DNA from 2 places in the Caballeronia sp. LZ029 genome. Region 2 is predicted to be linked to the other one. Evidence: riboswitches for the same ligand, from Rfam matches in the RefSeq annotation. Region 2 holds a riboswitch; the other holds the start of a gene.
The links. Region 2 has a riboswitch for cobalamin ahead of QCE73_RS30595 (CbtB-domain containing protein). Riboswitches for the same ligand answer to the same signal wherever they lie in the genome.

Region 1 (11,334 bases), on a different contig from region 2:
GACGCCGAAGGCCGCCTCATCCTGTGCGACGCGCTGACCTACGCGGAGCGCTTCAAGCCCGCCGCCGTGGTCGATATCGCGACGCTGACGGGCGCGTGCATCATCGCGCTGGGTCATCACAACACGGGCCTCTTCTCGAAGGACGATGCGCTCGCGGGCGAACTGCTCGACGCGTCGCGCGAGGCGGTCGATCCGGCGTGGCGTCTGCCGCTCGACGACGAGTATCAGGATCAGCTCAAGTCGAATTTCGCGGATGTCGCGAACATCGGCGGACGTCCGGCGGGCAGCGTAACGGCGGCGTGCTTCCTGTCGCGCTTCGCGACGGCTTATCCGTGGGCGCACCTCGATATCGCCGGAACCGCGTGGAAGAGCGGCGCGGCGAAGGGCGCGACGGGCCGTCCCGTGCCGCTGCTCTCGCAGTTCCTGATCGATCGCGCGGGCGCCTGAAGCAGGCATGACGCGCATCGACTTTCATACGAATGTCGGCGATCCGCTCGCGTACGCCTGCCGCCTCGCGCGCAAGGCGTACCTGAGCGGCAAGCCGCTCGTCGTGCTCGCCGAACCGCAGCGTCTCGCCGCGTTCGACGAGCAGTTGTGGACCTTCCAGCCGCTCGAATTCGTGCCGCACTGCATGGCGAAGAGTCCGCTCGCGGAGGACACGCCCGTAGTGCTCACGTCGAATCTGGACGACGCGCCGCATCATCAGGTGCTCGTGAATCTCGGCGCGCCGGTGCCCGCGCAGTTCGCGCGCTTCGAGCGGCTCGTGGAGATAGTCGGCAGCGTGGGCGATGAACTCGCCGCGGGCCGCGAGCGCTATCGGTTCTATCGCGATCGCGGCTACGTCATCGATACACACAATCAGGGCGGTTAGCCGCACAGAGGCCGCGTCCCCGCTGCACTAAGCTCTGCTCACACATGGCGCTTCGCGTGAGACCCGAGTCAGCACGGACGCGCACACGCTGGCCGACAGGAGACCTTTGGATATGACCGACAAGCCCGAATCCTTCGATTCGTCCATCCCCGTTCTGACCGATGTCGTCGTGCCCGGCAAGCCGGAGTACGCGCGCGCGCCTTCCGCCGATGAAGCCGCGATCGAATACGACGCGGAGCGCATCGCCGAGCGGCTGCGCGGCCGCTTTACGACCTTCCTGACGGGCGATGCCCGCGCGCTGATCGAAGACCGTTGCCGCGAAGTGTTGCGCGAGCAATCGACGCAACTCGTGTCCGCGATCACACGCGAAGTCGCGATGGCGCTCGAAGGGCGGATGAGCGAATGGGTGCGCGACGCGGTGGAGGACGAACTGCGGCGCCAGCGGGGCGAATGAGCGCGTTTCATGCGGAATGAAGAAGGGGCGCACGCGCGCCCCTTTTTTTATCCGCGCCGCGCGCTCGATTTATCCCGTCACCGCGCCCTTATTAGCCGGCTGCGCGAGCGCCGCGAACTTCGCCAGCACGCCGCGCCTGTACTTCGGCGCGGGCTGCTTCCACGCGGCGCGGCGTCGCGCGAGTTCCGCATCGTCCACGTTCAGTTGCAAGAGCAGCTTGTGCGCGTCGATGGTGATCGAATCGCCTTCGTGCACCAGCGCGATCGTGCCGCCCGCGTATGCTTCCGGCGCGACGTGGCCGACCACCATGCCCCACGTGCCGCCCGAGAAGCGCCCGTCGGTGATGAAGCCGACCGATTCGCCCAGCCCCTTGCCGATGATCGCCGATGTCGGCGCGAGCATCTCCGGCATGCCTGGGCCGCCGACCGGGCCGAGATAGCGCAGCACGAGAATATCGCCGGGCTTGATCTTGTCGGCGAGAATGGCGTCCATCGCGCTTTGCTCGTCCTCGAACACGCGCGCGGGGCCGGTGATGACCGGATTCTTCAGGCCGCTGATCTTCGCGACCGCGCCGTCTTCCGCGAGATTGCCGCGCAGGATCGCCAGATGCCCTTCCTTGTAAAGCGCCTGCTCGATCGGGAAGATGACCTTCTGATCCGCACGCGGTTTGCTCGGCACGTCCTTCAGTTCTTCCGCGATCGTGCGCCCCGTGATCGTCATGCAGTCGCCGTGCAGAAGGCCCGCATCGAGCAGGATCCGCAGCACTTGCGGGATGCCGCCGGCCTTGTGCAGATCGGTGGCGACGTACTGGCCCGACGGCTTCAGATCGCAGATCACCGGCACTTTCTTGCGCATGCGCTCGAAGTCGTCGATGCTCCATTCCACTTCCGCCGCATGCGCGATCGCCAGAAAATGCAGCACGGCGTTGGTCGAGCCGCCCGTCGCCATGATGAGCGCGACCGCGTTTTCGATCGATTTCTTCGTGATGATGTCGCGCGGCTTCAGGTCCTTCTTCACCGCCTCGACGAGCACGCGCGCCGACTCCGCGGCGGAATCGACCTTCTCCTGATCCGGATTCGCCATCGTCGACGAATACATCAGCGACATGCCGAGCGCCTCAAACGACGAACTCATCGTGTTGGCGGTGTACATGCCGCCGCACGAGCCGGTCGACGGGCACGCGTTCTTCTCGACGCCCTTGAAATCCTCTTCCGACATCCGGCCCGCCGTGAATTCGCCGACCGCCTCGAACGACGACACGATCGTCAGATCGCGGCCCTTCCAGTTGCCGGGGCGGATCGTGCCGCCGTACACGTAGATCGACGGCACGTTCATGCGCGCCATGCCGATCATGCCGCCCGGCATGTTCTTGTCGCAGCCGCCGATCACGACGACGCCGTCCATCCACTGGCCCTGCACCGCGGTCTCGACGCAGTCCGCGATCACCTCGCGCGAGACGAGCGAGTACTTCATGCCTTCGGTGCCCATCGACATGCCGTCGGAGATCGTCGGCGTGCCGAAAATCTGCGGATTCGCATCAGACTTTTTGATCGCTTCGATGGCCGCGTCCGCCAAGCGCTGCAGGCCGGCGTTGCACGGCGTAATGGTCGAATGCCCGTTCGCGACGCCGATCATCGGCTTGTCGAAGTCTTCCTCCTTGTAGCCGAGCGCGTAATACATCGAACGATTGGGCGAGCGCGCGACGCCCTGGGTGATGTGCTTCGAGCGGCGATTGAAGGCCATGATGTGCTCCTTGAGGGGATGTTTTTGCTCTAGTGCAGCAAGAATGCAACTCCCGCTATGTGTCTGTCCAATATATTATTCAAGGCTTATTAGGTCGCAAAAGATATCAATGGAGCAGAGAAATCCGCCCATCGAGTTGCGGCTGTTGCGCTACTTCGTGACGGTCGCCGAAGAGATGCACTTCGGCCGCGCCGCCGCGCGTCTCGCGATGACGCAGCCGCCGCTCTCGAAGGCGATCCGCGCGCTGGAAGAGGCGCTCGGCGTCGCGCTTTTCGTGCGCACGAAACGGACCGTCGAGCTCACGCCCGTCGGCAAGGATCTGCTGCCGGAAGTGCGCCGCCTGCTCGCGTCCGCCGATACGCTGCGTCCGCTCGCGCAGTCGCTCGCGCGCGGCGAGGCGGGCGTGCTGTCGCTCGCGTTCGTCTCCACAGCCGATTACGGCCTGTTGCCGGCGCTGCTGCGCGATTTCGGCGCGCGCTATCCCGGCGTGCGACTGCAACTGACCGAGGCGACGAGCGACGTGCAGATCGAGGAACTCGTCGCCGGGCGCATCGACGCGGGTCTCGTGATTCCGCCGCTGCCGCCGCGTCATGCCACGTCGCTCTCGTATGTGGCGGTGGCGCGCGAGCCGCTCGTCATCGCGATGTCCGCCGATGCCGCGCTACAACTGGGGCAGGGCGCCGACGAATGGGCCGACACGCCCGTCGATCTGCACGATCTCGCCGCCGCGCCGCTCGTCGTCTTTCCGAGGCGTCTCGCGCCGGGTTTGTATGACATCATCATGGGCTGCTACGGCGCGGCCGGCCTCACGCCGCGTATCGGGCAGGAGGCGATCCAGATGCAGACCATCGTGAGCCTCGTGTCCGCCGGGATGGGCGTCGCGCTCGTGCCGCATTCGCTGCGTCATCTGCGGCGCACGGGCGTCGTGTATCGTCCTCTGCGGCCGCTGAACGCGTCGGCGATGCTCGTCGAGACAGGCCTCGTATGGCGCGCGGCGGAAGTGAGCCCGGTGCTCGCCGGGTTCATCGAGATCGTCCGTTCGCGGGCCGAAAGCGCGGGTTCTGTATGATTCGCCCTTGTAGTTCGCTCTAGCTCCCACATCAGAATGCTCATACATCCCAATTTCGATCCCATCGCGATTCATCTCGGACCGCTCGCCGTGCGCTGGTACGGCCTCATGTATCTGGTGGCGTTTGTATCGGCCATCGTCATCGGCCGCCTGCGTCTGCGCCTGCCTTACGTGGCCGCGCAAGGCTGGACCGTGAAAGACATCGACGACATGCTGTTTTACGGCGTGCTCGGCACGATTCTCGGCGGGCGCATCGGCTACGTGGTTTTCTACAAGGCGAGCTATTACGCGGCGCATCCGCTCGATATCTTCAAGGTCTGGGAAGGCGGGATGTCGTTCCACGGCGGCTTTCTCGGCGTGACGCTCGCGATGGTGCTGTTCGCGTATCACCGCAAGCGCACCTGGCTCCAGGTGACGGATTTCGTCGCGCCGATGGTGCCGCTCGGCCTCGCGGCGGGGCGTCTCGGCAACTTCATCAACGGTGAGCTGTGGGGCCGCGTGACGGACCCGAACGCGCCGTGGGCGATGCTCTTCCAGAGCTCGACGAACGACGACGCCATCTGGCTCGCGAAAAATCCGCAGCTCGACGCGCAATACCATCTCACCGAAGTCTTCCAGCGCTATCACATGCTGCCGCGTCATCCGTCGCAGTTGTACGAGATCGCGCTCGAAGGGCTCGTGCTGTTCATCGTGATCTGGACGTTTTCGCGCAAGCAGCGTCCTGTTGGCGCGATTTCGGCGCTGTTTCTGATCGGCTATGGACTGGCGCGCTTCACCGTGGAATTCGCGCGTGAGCCGGACGACTATCTCGGCCTTCTCGCGCTCGGCCTCTCGATGGGCCAATGGCTCTCGCTGCCGATGATCGTCGCGGGCGTGCTGATGATGGTGTGGGCGTACAAGCGCAATCTGCGCCTGCCGCCCGAATCGGCGAAAGCCTGAGCAATGCGGGGCGCGCGCCCCGCATCGATTCAACGCCCCATCTGCACGGAACCGGACACGTCGACGGTCACCGTCGTCGTGCCGGCTTCCATCGCGATCGGCGCGGCCATTTTCGCATCGGCGCTCATTGCGCGCGATTGCATCATCATGACCGGACGCGGCTGCACGCCGCTGTGTCCGACGTTCACTTCCCGAATCGTGAAATTGCTGTAGCCGAAGCCTTGCGCGGCGGTTTGCGCCTGCTTGCGGAAGGAATCGATGGCCTGCGTGACGAGCTTCTGCTCGGCCGCGCGCTGCGCCTCGGGCGACAGCGAGAATCCGACGCTGCCCACCTGCATCGACGAACTCATCTTGCCCGCGAGCTTCGACGCCGCCGCGAAGTCGTGCGATTCGAGCACGACCTCCGTGCGGCCGCGCCACGCGGAGATCTTGCCGTCGCGATCGGTGGATGGATACACGGTGAACGAGCCGCTCTTCGCGGTCACGCCCTCGACGCCCTTGGCTTCGCGCAATGCGGCCTCGGCGCGCTGATTGAGCGTCGCGGTCAGCGACGAGGGATCGGCCGCTTCCTGCTCGTAGAAGAGCGTGATGTTGACGACATCCTGCGGCACTTGCGCGCTCGCCTGCGCCGAAAGAGAAAGCACGCCCGAAGGTTGCGGCTGGGTAATCACCGTCTGCGCGGCGGCCGTTTGAGAAAGGGTGAACGCTGCGCCCGACATCGCGAGGAGCGCGAGTGCGGCAGCGGTTTTCTTGTTGATCATCGAAGGACTCCGAACGCGGGATATCGCGTGATTCGCGACGGGATTTAGTCGCGGCCTTCGTGTCGTAAGTTCCTTGTTAGACGAGTTGTTCGGTAATAAAGCGCCACTGCGCTTCGGTCACCGGCGTGATCGACAGGCGATTGCCGCGCGCGAGCACCTGCATGTCCGCGAGCGCCTCGTGTTCACGCAACGCGGCGAGCGGAATCAGCGCGGTCTTCTTCACGAACTTGACATCTACGAGCATCCAGCGCGGCGCTTCCTGCGTGGACTTGGGATCGTAGTAATCGCTCTTCGGATCGAACTGCGTGGGATCGGGATACGCCGTCGAGCACACTTTCGCGATGCCCGCGATGCCCGGCTCGGGGCAGCTTGAATGATAGAAGAGTACGCCGTCGCCGATCTGCATCTGATCGCGCATGAAGTTGCGCGCCTGATAGTTGCGCACGCCCGTCCACGGCAAGGTTTTTTTCGGCGCGTGCGCGAGGTGATCGATGCTCGCCTCGTCCGGTTCGGACTTCATCAGCCAGTAGCGCATGATTGTTCGTTATGCGGAATCGACGATGCAAATGAAAACGGCACCGGAAAAACCGATGCCGTTCTTTAGATAGGTCCCCGCCACGGCCGCTAGGCCGGCATCCTGAACCTGGGTTCAAGATTTGTCGCGGTAAGCAACACTTCGGGTACATCGGACTAGCGACGCGCGCGCCCGTGCTGCAAGGTTCCGCAACCGTGCCAATGTGACATTGGTTCAAGGAATATATGACCTTGGCGCACCAGGCAGGGAAACGTCACTCTACACCAATCGTTTGCCTTTCGCAGCCCCGCCGCAGTTTCTTTTTTCGATTGACATTGCGCGCCGATTGACTCGACGCACAGACATCTCACTGCACTTCGTATTGCGCGATGACGGCGCCGAGTTGCTCGTTCATCGAATGCATCGTGCGACGGATTTCCTCGGCGGGGAAGGCCTCGCCGTGACGCACGCTGTCCTGCAACTTAAGCAATTCCGACGCCAGCGAAAGCGCTGCCATCACCGCGATGCGATCCGTGCCGCGCACGTTGCTTGCGTTGCGCACCTTGTTCATCTCGGCATCGACGCGTGCGACTGCTTCGCGCAATGCGCCTTCCGTTTCCGGCGAGCACGCGAGGCGATACGGCTGCCCGAGAATGGAGACTTCGATCTGCGTGGTCGTCATGCCTTCTCTCCTTGATGATGCTCGCCGTGCAATTCCGCTTCATGTGCTTCCGGGGAATCGGCTTCGAGGAGATCGAGTTGATTGTCGGCTTCGTCATGCTGCCCGGTTTTCGCGCGCGGCAGCTTTTCGAGAATCGCGTTGAGGCGAACTTGCGCGTCGTCGATTTTCGCGGAGAGCGAATCGCGTTCGGATTGCAGCGTATCGCGCTCTTCACGCACTTGCGCAAGCTCGGCCTGCACGTTCGCATAGTCGGCGCGCAGTTGTTCGAGTTGGTCTTGCAGCGCCTGGCGCGCCTGATTGTGGCGCTCGCTGATCTGGATCAGCCGGCCGATATTTCCTGACAGTGATTCGAGTTCGTTGAGCATGTGCTGCGTCCTCTAAAGACCTCGCATTTTAGCGCGGTTCAACGGAGCTTCCGATAATTGTCTCGTTTCGAGACGTAACAACATGCGATCTTGCGCTTAATCCTTCGAATCAAGCGCATGTCGACATGCATTCGTGTGCAGAAAACGCGAGCGCTGTTGATGGCTCGTGAGGACAGGCCGGCCGATTCTCGTTCGATTCGTCATGTGCCGCGCCCAACTGTCCGCGCCGTTTTCTTGACGGCCCCAACACGCGCTCCTACACTTGCCGCACTTTTTGGTGCTCGCATTCGCGGATCTCGCGGATGCAGTCAAACGGGAAACAGGGAGCGAAGTCTCCGAAGTCCGACCGGGACCAACCTGGGACGAGCCAACCTGTGCTGCCCCCGCAACGGTAAGCGACCGCAACGCAAGTTGCAAGTCGTCTCATGCGCGTTTTTGCAGCGCGAGCGTGTGGATTTTCATCACACAGGGTTCATTGCCCGAATCGACTGCAAGAAACGTGTCGACGCCACTGCGCACGATGCGCGGGAAGGCGAGACGATTCATCGCCAGCCCGGATACCGGCCAGAGTTCGACGCATCGGCGCTGATCGCGCGGTGCGTTCGTCGCGCATCGTCCTCGCGGGGAGCGGGGTCGCGCTCACGCGAAACGGACACTTCATTCATGGTATTGCCACAGGCCGCCCTCAAGAACGGCCGCTCTCGTCATGGCGCGCTCGTTGCCGCGGTCATCGGTTTGCCGCTCGCCGGCGCCGCACATGCCGCCGATGACGCTTCGCAAGCGCTTGCTCCTGTCGTCGTCACCGCGACGCGCGCGCCGCAGCCGCTCGCCGAATCGATCCCGCAGACATCGGTGTTCGATGAACAGGACATCGCCGACGCCAACGCCGACGATGCGCTCGGCCTCATCGCGCTCGCGCCCGGCGTGCAGATCACGCGCAACGGCGGACCGGGCGCGACGTCGGGTCTCTACATACGCGGCGCGGCGTCCTCGCAATCGCTCGTTTTGATCGATGGCGTGCGCGTCGAATCGGCGTCGCTCGGCGCGGCGCAGCTATCGCAACTGATGCTCGATCAGATCGGGCGCGTCGAGGTCGTGAACGGCAATGTGTCGGCGTTGTACGGCTCGAATGCGATCGGCGGCGTCGTGCAGATCTTCACGAAGGAAGGCGAGCCGCATCCGCCGCGCTTCAACTTCGAAGCCGAATACGGCAGCTATCACACGCAGCGTCAGTCGGCGGGCGTGAGCGGCGCGCTCGACAAGGACGGCCGCACGACCTTCAGCCTGAACGTCTCGCGCGAGAAGACCGACGGCTTTTCGTCGATCGATCCGAATATCGCGCCCGGCGCGAATCCGAACGCGAACGGCTATCTGAACGAGAGCGTCGCGGCGACGCTGCGCCACCAGTTCAGCGACAAGTGGGACGCGGGCGTGCGCTTCCTGCAATCGAACGGCATCAGCAGTTTCGACGATGCCTACGGCCTGCCGACCGATATCAACGAATCGCACGATCGCGTGCGCTCGGCGTCGGTGTTCGCGAACGGCAAAATCACCGGCGACTGGACCACGCACTTCACGATCGCGCAGGGACAGGACCGCGCGAACATCGAGCAGAACGGCGTCTATACGAACCGCTTCAATTCGGAGAACCGTCAATACACGTGGCAGAACGACTTCAAAATCAGCGACGCGCACAAGCTGCTCTTCGGTTACGAGCATCTCGATCAGACGCTCGATTCCGATCAGCTCACTGCGCCCGATCGTCACGTGAATTCGGTGTTCGCGGGCTACGTGGGCCACATCGGCGCGAGCGAATTGCAGGCGAATCTGCGTCACGACCAGTATTCCGATTTCGGCGGCGCGAACAGCTACTATCTGGGCTACGCGTATAACTTCGATGCGCACTGGAAGGCGAGCGCGAGCTATGCGGCATCGTTTCGCGCGCCGAGTTTCGACGACCTCTACTATCCGTTCAGCGGCAACCCGTCGATTCAGCCGGAGCGCAGCCATTCGGTCGAGGCGGCATTGCAGTACGCATCGAATGCGCTCGGCGTCGCGCGCGTGACGCTGTTCCAGACGCGCTATTCGAATCTGATCGACTATGTGTCCGACGGCGGTTTCTACTATGTCGCGCAGAACGTCGGGCGGGCGAAGGTGCAGGGCATCGAGGGATCGTGGGCGGGACACGTCGGCGCAACCGACGTGCGCGCGGGCGTCACGTTCCAGAATCCCGTCGACGAGACGAATCACGAGGATCTGACGCGGCGCGCGCGGCGTTTCGCGACGCTCACGGCGCATCGCACGATCGGGCGCTGGCGTGTCGGCGGCGAGTGGATCGTGAGCGGGCAACGCAGCGACTACGATTCGACGCTCGCGGGGTATGGCATCGTGAATCTTTCGGCGCGCTACGACATCTCGAAGTCGTGGTATGTCACGGCGCGCATCGACAATCTGTTCGACAAGGACTATGAACTCGCGTACTCGTACAACACGCCACGGCGCAGCGCGTACATCACGTTGGGCTGGCATCCGTCGTGAGCCACGCGCCTGAGCGGCTTGCGCGTCCGCACGCGATGAACGCGAGCCGCGCGGCCGCGATCTGGATCGCGCTCGGCGTCGCGACGTTCGTCGTGCTCGTGGCGTCGCTGATGACGGGCAGCGTGACGTTGCCCGTATCGCGTGCGCTCGGCGCGCTCTTTCACGCGAACGCCGCGACACCCGATATCGCCGATGAGATCGTGCTCACACTACGTTTGCCGCGCGCGCTCGCGGGCTTCGCAACGGGTGCGCTGCTCGCGACGGCCGGCGCGCTGCTGCAAGTGCTGCTGAGGAATCCGCTCGCGGAACCGTACGTGCTCGGCGTGTCCGGCGGCGCGGCGACGTTCGCGCTTGCCGCGATGCTCGCATCGGTGCCGTGGTGGGGCGTCGATATCGCAGCGTGCGCGGGCGCGTTCGCATCGATCGTCGTCGTGCTCGGACTCGCGCGCAAGGACCTTTGGCAAAGCGGACAGGATGCGTCGCCGAGACTCCTGCTGACGGGCGTCGTGATCGCGTCGGGATGGGGCGCGCTGATCACGCTGATTCTGAGCATCGCGCCCGAGAACCGGCTGCGCGGCATGATCTTCTGGCTGACGGGCGATCTCAACGGCGCGGCGGCGCCGTGGCCGGCGTTGATCGCGCTCGCTGTCGCGCTCGTCGCGATCGTTCCGGTCGCGCCGCAACTGAACGTGCTGCTGCGCGGCGATGCCATCGCGCGTGCGCTCGGCGTGCCGGTCGAGCGTTTGCGCCTGCGTGTGTATCTCGTCGCATCGATCGCCGCGGCGGCCGCCGTGACGACGGCGGGGACCATCGGCTTCGTCGGGCTCGTCGTGCCGCATCTGCTGCGCCTTGCGTTCGGCAACGATCAGCGCATGCTCGTGCCCGCCGCCGCGCTCGCGGGCGGCCTCGCCGTGATGGCCGCCGATCTCGCCGCGCGCACCGTGATCGCGCCCGCGCAATTGCCGGTGGGCGTCGTGACGGCGTTGATCGGCGTGCCGATGTTCCTGTGGATGCTCCTGCGGAGACCGCGATGAGCCTGCAACTCGATGCCATCGTGCTTCGCGCGGGCGCGCGCACGCTCATCGGCGGTCTCACGCAGACGATCGCGGCGGGCGAAGTATGGTGCATCGCCGGGCCGAACGGCGCGGGCAAGACGACGCTCATCAACGTGCTCGCCGGTCTCGCGAAACCCGCATCGGGCCGCGTGTCGCTCGACGGCCGCGCGCTCGCAGCATGGCGCGCGGCTGACCTCGCACGTCGACGCGCGTTGATGCCGCAAGCCACGCACGACGCCTTCAGCGCGACCGTGCTCGACACCGTGCTGCTCAACCGCCTTCCGTATCTCACCGGCTGGGGCTGGGAGAACGAAGACGACCGCAACGCGGCGCGCGCGGCACT
Region 2 (11,334 bases):
CGTGGAGTTTCCGGGCTTGTCGGTGAACGGCTTCACCAACTCGTCGAGCGCGGGCATCGTGTTCGTCACGTTGAAGCCCTTCAAGGAGCGCGTGCATGACAAGGCGTTGTCCGCGAATGCCATCGCGGGCGCGCTGAATCAGAAATACGCGGGCATCAAGGGTTCGTTCATCGCCGTGTTCCCGCCGCCGCCGGTGCTGGGTCTCGGCACGCTCGGCGGCTTCAAGATGCAGCTCGAGGATCGCGGCGCGCTCGGCTATGCGGCACTCGCCGATGCAACCCAGGCGTTCATCAAGCGCGCATCGCAGACGCCCGAACTCGGACCGACGTTCTCCAGCTATCAGATCAACGTGCCGCAGTTGAATGTCGATCTGGATCGCGTGAAGGCGAAGCAACTCGGCGTCTCCGTGACCGACGTGTTCGACACGATGCAGGTCTATCTCGGCTCGCTCTACGTGAACGACTTCAATCGCTTTGGACGCGTGTATCAGGTGCGCGTGCAGGCGGATGCGCCGTTCCGTGCGAATCCGGAAGACATCGGCTTGCTGAAGACGCGCAACGCGAACGGCGACATGGTGCCTTTGTCGTCGCTCGTGAAGGTCACGCCGACGTATGGCCCCGAGATGGTCGTGCGCTACAACGGCTACACCGCGGCGGATATCAACGGCGGGCCGGCTCCGGGTTATTCGTCGGGGCAGGCGCAGGCGGCGGCGGAACGCATCGCGGCGGAAGTGCTGCCGCGCGGGATCAAGTTCGAATGGACCGATCTCACGTATCAGCAGATCCTCGCGGGCAACGCGGCGCTGTGGGTGTTCCCGATCAGCGTGCTGCTCGTGTTCCTCGTGCTCGCCGCGCTGTACGAAAGCCTGACGCTGCCGCTCGCGGTGATCATGATCGTGCCGATGAGCATTCTGTCCGCGCTGCTCGGCGTATGGCTCACCGATGGCGACAACAACATCTTCACGCAGATCGGTTTGATGGTGCTGGTGGGCTTGTCGGCGAAGAACGCGATCCTGATCGTCGAGTTCGCACGCGAGCTGGAGATGCAGGGACGCTCCATCGTGCAGGCCGCGATCGAAGCGAGCCGGCTGCGTCTGCGCCCGATTTTGATGACGTCCATCGCGTTCATCATGGGTGTGGTGCCGCTCGTGCTGTCGACGGGCGCGGGCTCGGAGATGCGTCACGCAATGGGCATCGCGGTGTTCTTCGGCATGCTGGGTGTGACGCTCTTCGGTCTGATGCTGACGCCGGTGTTCTACGTGATCCTGCGCAAGCTCTCTCGCACCGAGCACGTGACGGACAAGCACGGCTCGCATCCGCAGATGCGCGGTATCGGTGCCTCCTACGAGGCGCAATGAGGTCGATGATGAATAAGCTACATGTTTTATCGAGTCTGATGGCCACGCTGTTGCTGGTGGCGGGCTGCTCGCTCGCGCCCACTTACGAGAAGCCAGACGTCAACGCGCCGTCCGCATACAAGGAAACGCCGCAAAAGACGCTCGACGCATCGGAAGCGGGCACGTGGAAGACGGCACAGCCGTCGGAAGAGATGATGCGCGGCGAATGGTGGACGATCTTCGACGACGCCGCGCTCAACGATCTGGAAAAGCAGGCGCAGGACGCGAACCAGAACCTGAAGGCAGCGGCGGCGCGCGTGAAGGAAGCGCGCGCGATCAACCAGACGGCGCGCGCAGGTCTCTTCCCGACGCTCGATGCGGGCTTCGGCCCGACGCGCGAGAAGTTCTCGCCGGCGTCGCAATTCCTGCCCCCCGATGGCAACGTGCCCGCGCAGACGCTGTGGCGCGCGCAGGCGAGCGCATCGTATGAAGTGGATCTGTTCGGCCGCGTGGCGGACTCGGTGCGGGCCGCGAACGCCGACACGGAGCAGAGCGAAGCATTGTTCCGCTCGGTGCAGCTCGCGTTGCAGGCGGACGTCGCGCAGAACTACTTCAATCTGCGCGAACTCGATGCCGAGTCGGATGTCTTCACGCGCACCGTGCAGTTGCGCGAGGAAGCGCTGAAGCTCGTGCAACGCCGCTACACCGAAGGCGATATCAGCGAGCTCGATGTTGCGCGCGCGAAGTCGGAACTCGCGACGGCGCGCTCGGATGCGATGACGGTGCAACGTCTGCGCGCGGCATCGGAACATAGTCTCGCCGTGCTGCTCGGCAAGGCGCCCGCCGAGTTCTCGGTGGCCGCGAACCCGCTCAAGCCGGTGACGGTGCGCGTGCCGCCGGGGCTGCCATCGGCGCTGCTCGAACGTCGTCCCGATGTCGCGTCGGCGGAACGCGCGATGGCGGCGGCGAATTCGCGCATCGGCGTGGCGAAGGCGGCGTTCTTCCCGTCGCTGACGCTGACGGGCTCGGGCGGCTTCGAATCCGCGACGCTCGGCGATCTCTTCAAGTGGTCGAGCCGCACATTCCTGCTCGGGCCGTTCGCGGGCACGGCGCTGAATATCCCGATCTTCGATGGCGGCCGTCGCAAGGGCAATCTCGCGAATGCGCGTGCGGTGTATGAAGAGGACGTCGCGAGCTATCGTCAGCAGGTGTTGGTTGCGTTCCGCGAGGTCGAGGACAACCTGTCGGATCTGCGCATCCTCGAAGACCAGACGGCGACCCAGGACGATGCCGTGAAAGCGTCGGTGCGCGCCGCGCAGCTTTCGCGCACGCAGTACACCGAAGGCGCGGTGAATTACCTCGACGTGATCGACGCGGAGCGCACCGTGTTGCAGACGCAGCGCGCGTCGGTGCAGTTGCGAGGCACGCAGGCGGTATCGACGGTGAATCTGATCCGCGCATTGGGCGGCGGCTGGGGCGATGCGAAGCCTACGCCGGTGCCTGAGCCGAGTCTCGCTCAGAAGTGACGTGAACATGGCCCTGCACTGCGCAGGGCCTTTTCGTTAGTGCGCCCGCTGAAAAGAAAGCTCGACGAGACAAGCCCGATTGTTCGTCTCACGGAACATATGTCTTCACCTTCCGAGCGTTTATCCGCAGGGCTCCAATCCTTAAAATTCTATTCATGGGATAGGGAGCCGAAGATGAAAGACTTGATCGCAAAACAACTGTATCAGCCGGCGGTGGTGCTGCCACTGCTGCTGTTGACGCGCCTGATGGTCACGCTCGACTTCAATCTCGCGCAAGTGATGTTCGTGATGATGCTCAAGGGTTCGCAGCACGCATATCAATTCGCGCTGCGCCACACCGTGGCGCGTCAGCGCAGCAATGTCGCCGTGAAGCATGTCCCGTGCAACAACTGCTGCTGACGCACGCCGCGTCATCGAACCTCAATAGATTTCGGGAACGTACATTTCATCCGGCACCGGCTGGCGCAGATAATCGGGGTTGAACACGCGATCGGGCAGTTCGATAGGCTGGTGCTCGATCTCGTGATACGGCACCTGGCTCAACAGGTGATGAATGCAGTTCAGGCGCGCACGCTTCTTGTCGACGGCCTGCACGACCCACCACGGCGCTTCGGGAATGTGCGTGCGCTGGAGCATGACTTCCTTGGCCGCCGTGTACGCCTCCCAGCGGCGGCGGCTTTCCAGATCCATCGGGCTCAGCTTCCATTGCTTGAGCGGATCTTCGATACGCGCCTCGAAGCGCACTTCCTGTTCGTCGTCGGTGATCGAGAACCAGTACTTGACGATCTGGATGCCACTGCGCACCAGCATCTTCTCGAACTCGGGAACCGAGCGGAAAAATTCCTCATACTCTTCGTCGGTGCAGAAGTTCATCACGCGCTCGACGCCCGCGCGGTTGTACCAGCTTCGATCGAACAGCACGATTTCGCCCGCCGCGGGCAAGTGCGAGACATATCGCTGGAAATACCACTGCGTGCGTTCGCGATTGTTCGGCGCGGGGAGCGCCGCCACGCGGCACACGCGCGGATTCAACCGCTGCGTAATGCGCTTGATCGCGCCGCCTTTGCCCGCCGCGTCGCGTCCCTCGAACAGCACGACGAGTCGATGCCCCTTGTTCACGACCCAGTCCTGCAGCTTCACGAGTTCGCCCTGCAGACGGAACAGCTCGCGGAAATAGGTCTTGCGCAAGACCCGCTCTTCTTCCGAGAAGGTCGATTCGCCGTCCAGGAAGCGATCGTCGACCTCCATCTCGAACTCTTCGTCATAGCTGTCGATGATGTCGGCGTGGAAGCGGCGCTGTTTTTCCGTCTGATTCATGAAGGGCTCCGTGGGCGTTCTTGGGCTGCCGTCGTCATGATGACCGGTCGGCGTGGGCCGCGCGATTATGACGGTATTCGATGGCAGTCATATGACAACGGCCGATTCAGGCATTGTAGAAAGCGGCGCGCGCAGGCTCAAATCCGGTTGGCCGCTTTGTGACAAGGCGCCGCGCGCCGTTAGAATGTTCCGGCATTTCGATGGCATGCCGATGGCACAGTCAACCGCACCTCAACATCCACAGCGAGCGAACACGATGACCGCAACGATCCAGAGTTTCGACGAAGCCCAAACCGCGCGCCTCGTGCCTTATGACCGGCTCGTGGACACGCTCGCCGCGACGATGCTCGATTACGCGGCCGGCCGCATCGTGAGTCCGGAGCGCATGGTCGTGCCGATCGAGGGCGGCGTCATGCTGTCGATGCCCGCGAGCGCCGCCGATATCGCAATGCACAAGCTCGTGAACGTGTGCGCCGGCAATGGCGCGCGCGGCCTGCCGACGATTCACGGTCAGGTCACCGCATACGACGCCGCGACAGGCGTGCCGCAATTCATGCTCGACGGTCCCACCGTGACGGGGCGGCGCACGGCATCGGTGTCGATGCTCGCGATCCGCGCGCTTCACGCCGCCGCGCCGCGCGAAGTGCTCGTGATCGGCACGGGCAAGCAGGCGGCGTATCACGTCGAGGCGCTCGCCGCCGTTTATCCGGATGCGCGCATTCGCGTGCAGGGCTCGCGTCCCGGACGCGCGCGCGAGTTTTGCGCCGCGCACGCGTCGGCTTCGGGCAATCTCGCCGCGCTCGACGACGCCGCTATCCCCGATTCGATCGATATCGTCATCGCCGCGACCACGAGCAAGACGCCCGTCTACACGATGCCCGCGCGTGAGGGGCGGCTCGTGATCGGCGTGGGCGCCTTCACCGCCGATGCCGCCGAGATCGCCGCCGCGACCGTCCACGCGAGCGAGCTTTATGTCGATGACCTCGCGGGCGCGCGTCACGAAGCGGGAGACTTCATTCTCGCGGGCGTCGACTGGAACGCGGTGCATGCGCTCGCCGAAGCGCTCGCCGCGCCGAAGAAGGCCGAGCGTCCCGTAATGTTCAAATCGGTCGGCTGCGCGGCGTGGGATCTCGCGACATGTCGCGTCGCACGCGCGGTTTTGTCGGAGGAAAACGGCGCGCCCTGAAAGTTCGGTTGGAACGGTACTTGCTGACGGTTTGCTTAATGATAGAGGCGCAACGGCGTCACGAGATAAACGGCGCAGGCCATGCGCCAAAGCAATCGAGCCAGCGAACTGACCCATGAAAAGTCGATACGACAGCAAGTGGCACCCGTGGATTCCGGCGCACGACGACGGTGGCGAAGGTGCGGGCGCAAACCGAAAGGCGCTTCCGCACGCAAGCGCCTCGCCCCCCGCGGCTTACTTCATCTCCGTGCTGGAGCTTGCAACAGGCGAAAAACTCGGCAGCGACGAGCGGGTGCGCGCCGTCGCGATGCTCGAATCGCAATTCGGCGAGGGCCGGCCGCGCACGCTGAAAGAAGCGGTCCGTATTTGCGCCGCGGCGATCGATTCATCGACATTGCAGCGCATGGCGCGCGGCGCAAAGGCCTGAAAAAGGTCCGATAAAACGACGAATCCGAAGCGCGCTTTTTTCACACGCTTGTAAAACGCGCGTGTTCGCCGAAAAACGCGCGATCGTTCGAGCGCGCGCGTCGGCCTGTCATTTGACGGTCTGAATCACTTCGAAGCCTTCGAACTCCGGATGTCCGAGATAAAGCTGGCGTGTTTCGCCGCCGGCATTCCGATGCGCCGCGCGAAACGCGTCCGAGCGCGTCCAGTCCTCGAAAGCCGCCTGATTCGCCCAGATCGTATGGCTCGAATACAGGACGTGATCGTCCTTCACCGGGCCCTTGAGCAGATGAAACTCGACGAAACCCGGCACGTCCTTGAGATGCGTGTCGCGACTGGTCCAGAGGCGTTCGAAATCCGTCTCGGCGCCGGGCACGATCTTGAAGCGGTTCATGGCGATATACATGTCGATGCGTTTCCTTAACCGTAGAATCAAAAATTAAAACGATTAGCCGCGCTCCAGTTCGACGAGCGTCGTGAAGCCGCCGAAGAACATGCGCTGAGGGTCGAATGGCGGCTCGCCTGACTCCATCATCGACTTGAGGCGCGGGTCTTCCATCACTTTCGCATTGACGCTGTCGCGCTGCTCGCGCGACTCGTAGACGATATACGAGAACACGACGGTCTCGCCTTCCTTCTGTTGCACGCTCTGCGGAAACGACGTGAGCTTGCCGGGCTTGACGTCGTCGGCGATGGTCTCCACGAATTGCAGCGCGCCATGCTCCATCCAGATCTTGCCGGCGGCTTCGGCCATGGTGCGGTAGGCGTCGATCTTGTCGATCGGCACGGGTACGACGAATCCATCCACGTAGTGCGCCATCTGAGTCTCCTGAATCGGTTCGAAAGCGGACCGCGCATGCGATGCGCTGCTCGTTTGAGCGATTCGTAAGCAATGAAGTTCAGGCCGGCTGATGTGGCAATTCGGCCGTCCATGCTTCGGCCGCCGACGCGCGTTTGAGCACCGTGGTCGAGAGCGGCGCGAAGTTCATCCCGTACACGGATTCGAGCGGCATGCCGAGCGTATGCGCGAGCGCCACTTTCACGACGATCGCGTGCGTGACGACGATGCAGCGCTCGCACGCATTCAGGCCATCGATGAACTCCAGCCCCTGCGCGACGCGCACGGCGAGCATCGCGATGCTCTCGCCGCCATGCCCGCGCGCCTGCGGATCGGCGAGCCATGCGGCGACATGCTCCGGCTCGCGTTCGCCGGTTTCGCGTATCGACTGCCCGCGCCAGCGGCCATAGTCGAGGTCGTCGAACGCCGGAACGATGTCGAATGCATCCGCGAACCATGCTGCCGTCTGCCGTGCCACGGGCGCGGGGCCTGAAATCACGCGCGTATGGTCTTGCGGCCCCGCGAGGAGCGGCGCGAGCCGCGAGTGCCCGTCGTGCTCGGCGAGCTCGTCGCCGTTGGGAAAGTGGCCGGTTTTCATCGCACGCGTGGCCGCGTGACACAACAGAATGAGTTCCAAGGGATCGCCGGGCTATTCGGAATCGTTTTACTTTGCCGCCGATCATCATAGAATGGCAAGCTTGCAGTGCGAGGAAGCCGGTGCAAACCCGGCACGGTCGCGCCACTGTATGCGTTCGTCAGCGTGAAAGCGTTGCGCCGCGAGTCAGACCCCGCTGCAAGCTCTTCGTCAATCGGGACGCGCTTTTCCCTGGAGAACCATCATGAACGCTTCCAACACGCCGGTCTTTTCCGCTCCGGTTTCCCCGTCGCTCGACGCACCCGTGCCCATCCCGGTGCGCGAAGTGCTGCCGTGGGCCGTCTTCATCGGCCTTCTTTTGCTGATCGCCATTTATTTCGTCGGCGCGGAGCAGGGCGCAACGTCGATTTTCTCGGGCATGTACGTCCACGAATTCGTTCACGACGGCCGGCATCTGCTCGGCTTTCCGTGCCACTGAGGACGCGTCATGATTCGCACTTTGCTGATACGCGGCATGATCGCGGGGCTGGTCGCGGGCCTGATCGGCTTCGGCTTCGCGCGTGCGTTCGGCGAGCCGTCGGTGGCGCGCGCCATCGCGTTCGAGGAACAGCACGAGCATGCGCAAGCCGCGCATGAGCACGAACACGAGCAGGCCGACGCCGCGACTGGCGCCGCGCATTCGCACGATCACGGCGACGAGGAACTCGTCTCACGCGATACCCAAGCGGGCCTCGGCCTCCTGACGGGCGTGGCGGTGTTCGGCACCGCGCTGGGCGGTCTTTTCTCGCTCGTGTTCGCGTTCGCCTACGGGCGGCTCGGCGCATTGCGCGCGCGCGGCACGTCGGCGCTGCTGGCGTTGTTCGGCTTCGTGAGCGTCGCCATCGTGCCGTTCCTCAAGTATCCGCCGAATCCGCCGGCGGTCGGCAATGCCGAAACCATCGGGCCGCGCACGGCGCTCTTCTTCGGCATGGTGGCCATTTCCATCGCGGCGGCGGTGTTCGCCGTGTGGCTGCGGCGGCGCATGGCGGCGCAACATGACGGCTGGAACGCGACGCTCATCGCAGCGGCCGCGTATATCGTCGTGATCGTGGTGGCGCAGGTCGCGCTGCCGCGCATCGATGAAGTGCCTGCCGATTTCTCGGCTTCGCTCTTGTGGAACTTCCGGCTGGCCGCGATCGGCATTCAGGCGCTGATCTGGACGACGCTCGGTCTCGTGTTCGGCGCACTCGCCGCGCGTGAACTGGAGCGGCCGGCTATCAGGAGAATGGCCGCGGCTTGACCGGCTTATCCGGCCCGATCACGCGGCTCACTTCGCGCTTGCCGCACGCCGCGCGAGCAATGCGTCGAACAGATCGAGCTTCGCGGCATCGTCCATCGATCTGAAGGTCTTGATCTCTTCGCGGCTTCTGAAGCAGCCGAGGCATAAGCCCGTTTCGGGATCGAGCTTGCATACGTCGGTGCATGGCGAGCCGATCGGTTCCTGCGTCTTGGCGCGCTCGATCGTGAAGGCGAGATCGAGCGGCGTGCGGATGTCTTGCGTGGTCGTCATAGTGATTCGCCGCGAAAGAGCGCGGCGGCAGCGGCCGGATTCGACGGCCAGTAAGCGTGCATGTAGGTGGCCGTCACCGGACCGTGCCGATAAAGCGCTTCGCCCGATGTGCCTGTGGTCGCGTGCTTCGCTTCGAGGACGGCCTGCATCGGCGTGTGCAGCGTCGAGTAATGGAAGGTGTGGCCCGTCATCGCGCCGTGCATCGTGTCGATGCGCTGCATCGCGAGGCGCGACAGCTTGCGTTGCATCGCGGCATCGCCGGGGAGAATGCCGAGCATTGCGTGCCGCGTGCCTTCGATGTCCGTCAGCGTGTCGAGCAGATAGAGCATGCCGCCGCATTCCGCGACCACCGGTTTCTCTTTCGCGACATGCCCGCCGATCGACGCGCGCGTGCGCGCATTCATGGCGAGCGTCGCCGCATGCAGCTCGGGATAGCCGCCGGGAAGGTAGAGCGCATCGGCGTCGTGCGGTGCGGGTTCGTCGGCCAGCGGCGAAAACGTGCTGATGCGCGCGCCCATCGCGACGAGCAGATCGACGTTCGCAGGATAGACGAACGAGAACGCGGCATCGCGCGCAATCGCGATATGCATTCCGTCGAGCAGACGCGGAGGCGCAGGAAGGCTCGCATCGTCGAAATGAACGGACGGCGGCAATTCCGCGAGCGCGGTTTGCGCGATGGCATCGGCGGCGCGATCGAGCCGAGCGTCGAGGCCCGCGATTTCTTCCGGCTGCGTGAGGCCGAGATGACGCTCGGGCAGCGCGATATCGTCCGCATTCGACAGATGGCCGCAATAGCGCAGCCCGTCGGGAATGGTCTCCGACAGCATTTGCGCATGACGCGCCGACGCCACGCGATTCGCGAGCACGCCATGAAACGGCACGTCCGCGCGATAGCGCGCGAGCCCGAACGCGATCGCGCCGAAGGTCTGCGCCATGCCGTGCGCGCCGATCACCGCGAGCACGGGCACGTTGAACGCGACGGCGAGATCGGCGCTGCTGGGCGTGCCGTCGAAAAGACCCATCACGCCTTCGATGAGTATGAGATCGGCCTCGCGCGCGGCTTGTGCAAGCAATGCGCGGCACGCATCGAGCCCGACCATCGACAGATGCAGCGAATAGACGCGCGTGCCGCATGCGCGTTCGAGGATCATCGGATCGAGAAAATCCGGGCCGGTCTTGAACACGCGCACGTTCAGGCCACGGCGCGTGTGATGACGCGCGAGCGCGGCCGTCACCGTGGTCTTGCCTTGATGCGACGCGCTTGCGCCGATGAACAGAGCGGGGCAGTCGGGCATCGCGTTCAGAACTCGACGCCGCGTTGCGCCTTCACGCCCTGCTCGCGATAGGGGTGCTTGACGAGCCGCATCTCGGTGACGAGATCGGCGAGTTCGATCAGCGCATCGGGCGCGTGACGTCCCGTCACGACCACATGCAGCGTCGCGGGACGCGCCTTCAGCACGTCGAGCACTTCATCGAGCGGCAGATATTCGTACTTGAGCACGGCGTTCAGTTCATCGAGCACGACCATTTGATACTCGCCGCTTTCGATCATGCGCCGCGCCTCGTTCCAGCCTTTGCGCGCGGTGGCCATGTCGGCTTCGCGGTTCTGCGTGTTCCAGGTGTAGCCGTCGCCCATCGTGACGAAATCGCAATGAGCGATCGCGCCGAGGAAATCGCGCTCGGACGTATGCAGCGCGCCCTTGATGAACTGCACGACGCCGAGCTTCATGCCATGACCGAGCACGCGCACGGCCATACCGAACGCCGCCGTGGTCTTGCCCTTGCCGTTGCCGGTATTCACGATCAGAAGGCCCTTCTCGTGATCGGCGGCGGCCTGCTTTTTCTCGTGACCTTCCTTGCGACGTTGGGTCATGCGCAGATGCGATTCGGTATCGGTTTTCACATCGACTCCAGTGTGAACGGGATTGCGGCGGGTCTTTGCATGACGAAAGACGGCCGTATCGTACATCAGGTGGCGGCTGCGTTCGCGGCTTAATTCTGCGCTAACAGACGGTGGGCATCATGCACTCACGCACTCACCGACTTCAGGAGCAGAAAAATGGACGCGCTCTATCTCTATCTGGAACTCGTGGCGCTCATCGTTCTCGTCTGGCTCTGCCGCGACAAGTTCAGGCCCGTTGTCGCGAAGCCGCTCGCCGAAACCAAAGGCCCGCGGATGGCGACGAAGCCGGTATTCATGTTCCGTTCGCACCGGTTTCATGCGCCGCTGCGATCGCGACGGTTACGCCGCAATCGATCGTCTTTGGCACGATGAGCGTGCGCGCGTGGCCCGCAAGCAGCGCGCATGGCTCGCATACGCCATCGACGTGCAGATGCTTCGCTGCATGATGTGAAATCGCGGTGCGTGGCGCATGCGCGATTTCATCGGCGCTATAGAAGCGCAGCGGCAGGCCGTGACGCTCGCAGAACGCGAGCAAGCCCGCTTCATCCCTTTTCGCATCGATGCTCGCGACGATCGCGATCTCATCGAATCGATGCGTGCCCAGCGCAACACGCACCGCGTGTTCGATCGCGTCGACGCT

Region 1: another riboswitch for cobalamin. It lies ahead of QCE73_RS03310 (TonB-dependent receptor domain-containing protein); the one in region 2 lies ahead of QCE73_RS30595 (CbtB-domain containing protein).

The regions. Positions count from the first base shown of each region.
Region 1 covers NZ_JARUXO010000001.1:705,048-716,381, forward strand. Annotated here, with positions in the region: gene QCE73_RS03255 (leucyl aminopeptidase) at 1-447, shown strand, start outside; gene QCE73_RS03260 (DNA polymerase III subunit chi) at 455-871, shown strand; gene QCE73_RS03265 (DUF2486 family protein) at 984-1,325, shown strand; gene ilvD (dihydroxy-acid dehydratase) at 1,395-3,068, opposite strand; gene QCE73_RS03275 (LysR family transcriptional regulator) at 3,178-4,137, shown strand; gene lgt (prolipoprotein diacylglyceryl transferase) at 4,174-5,076, shown strand; gene QCE73_RS03285 (SIMPL domain-containing protein) at 5,106-5,837, opposite strand; gene QCE73_RS03290 (EVE domain-containing protein) at 5,914-6,372, opposite strand; RNA gene ssrS (6S RNA) at 6,443-6,624, opposite strand; gene QCE73_RS03300 (cell division protein ZapA) at 6,719-7,033, opposite strand; gene QCE73_RS03305 (ATPase) at 7,030-7,398, opposite strand; cobalamin riboswitch at 7,657-7,982, shown strand; gene QCE73_RS03310 (TonB-dependent receptor domain-containing protein) at 8,062-9,936, shown strand; gene QCE73_RS03315 (iron ABC transporter permease) at 9,972-10,970, shown strand; gene QCE73_RS03320 (ABC transporter ATP-binding protein) at 10,967-11,334, shown strand, end outside.
Region 2 covers NZ_JARUXO010000004.1:990,917-1,002,250, reverse strand. Annotated here, with positions in the region: gene QCE73_RS30640 (efflux RND transporter permease subunit) at 1-1,357, shown strand, start outside; gene QCE73_RS30635 (efflux transporter outer membrane subunit) at 1,363-2,862, shown strand; gene QCE73_RS30630 (hypothetical protein) at 3,037-3,261, shown strand; gene ppk2 (polyphosphate kinase 2) at 3,283-4,179, opposite strand; gene lhpI (bifunctional Delta(1)-pyrroline-2-carboxylate/Delta(1)-piperideine-2-carboxylate reductase) at 4,436-5,365, shown strand; gene QCE73_RS30615 (hypothetical protein) at 5,481-5,792, shown strand; gene QCE73_RS30610 (antibiotic biosynthesis monooxygenase) at 5,901-6,215, opposite strand; gene QCE73_RS30605 (DUF1428 domain-containing protein) at 6,258-6,629, opposite strand; gene QCE73_RS30600 (histidine phosphatase family protein) at 6,709-7,284, opposite strand; cobalamin riboswitch at 7,332-7,458, shown strand; gene QCE73_RS30595 (CbtB-domain containing protein) at 7,487-7,720, shown strand; gene QCE73_RS30590 (CbtA family protein) at 7,730-8,521, shown strand; gene QCE73_RS30585 (DUF1289 domain-containing protein) at 8,549-8,791, opposite strand; gene QCE73_RS30580 (cobyrinate a,c-diamide synthase) at 8,788-10,086, opposite strand; gene cobO (cob(I)yrinic acid a,c-diamide adenosyltransferase) at 10,092-10,694, opposite strand; gene QCE73_RS30570 (hypothetical protein) at 10,812-11,012, opposite strand; gene QCE73_RS30565 (cobalamin biosynthesis protein) at 10,987-11,334, opposite strand, start outside.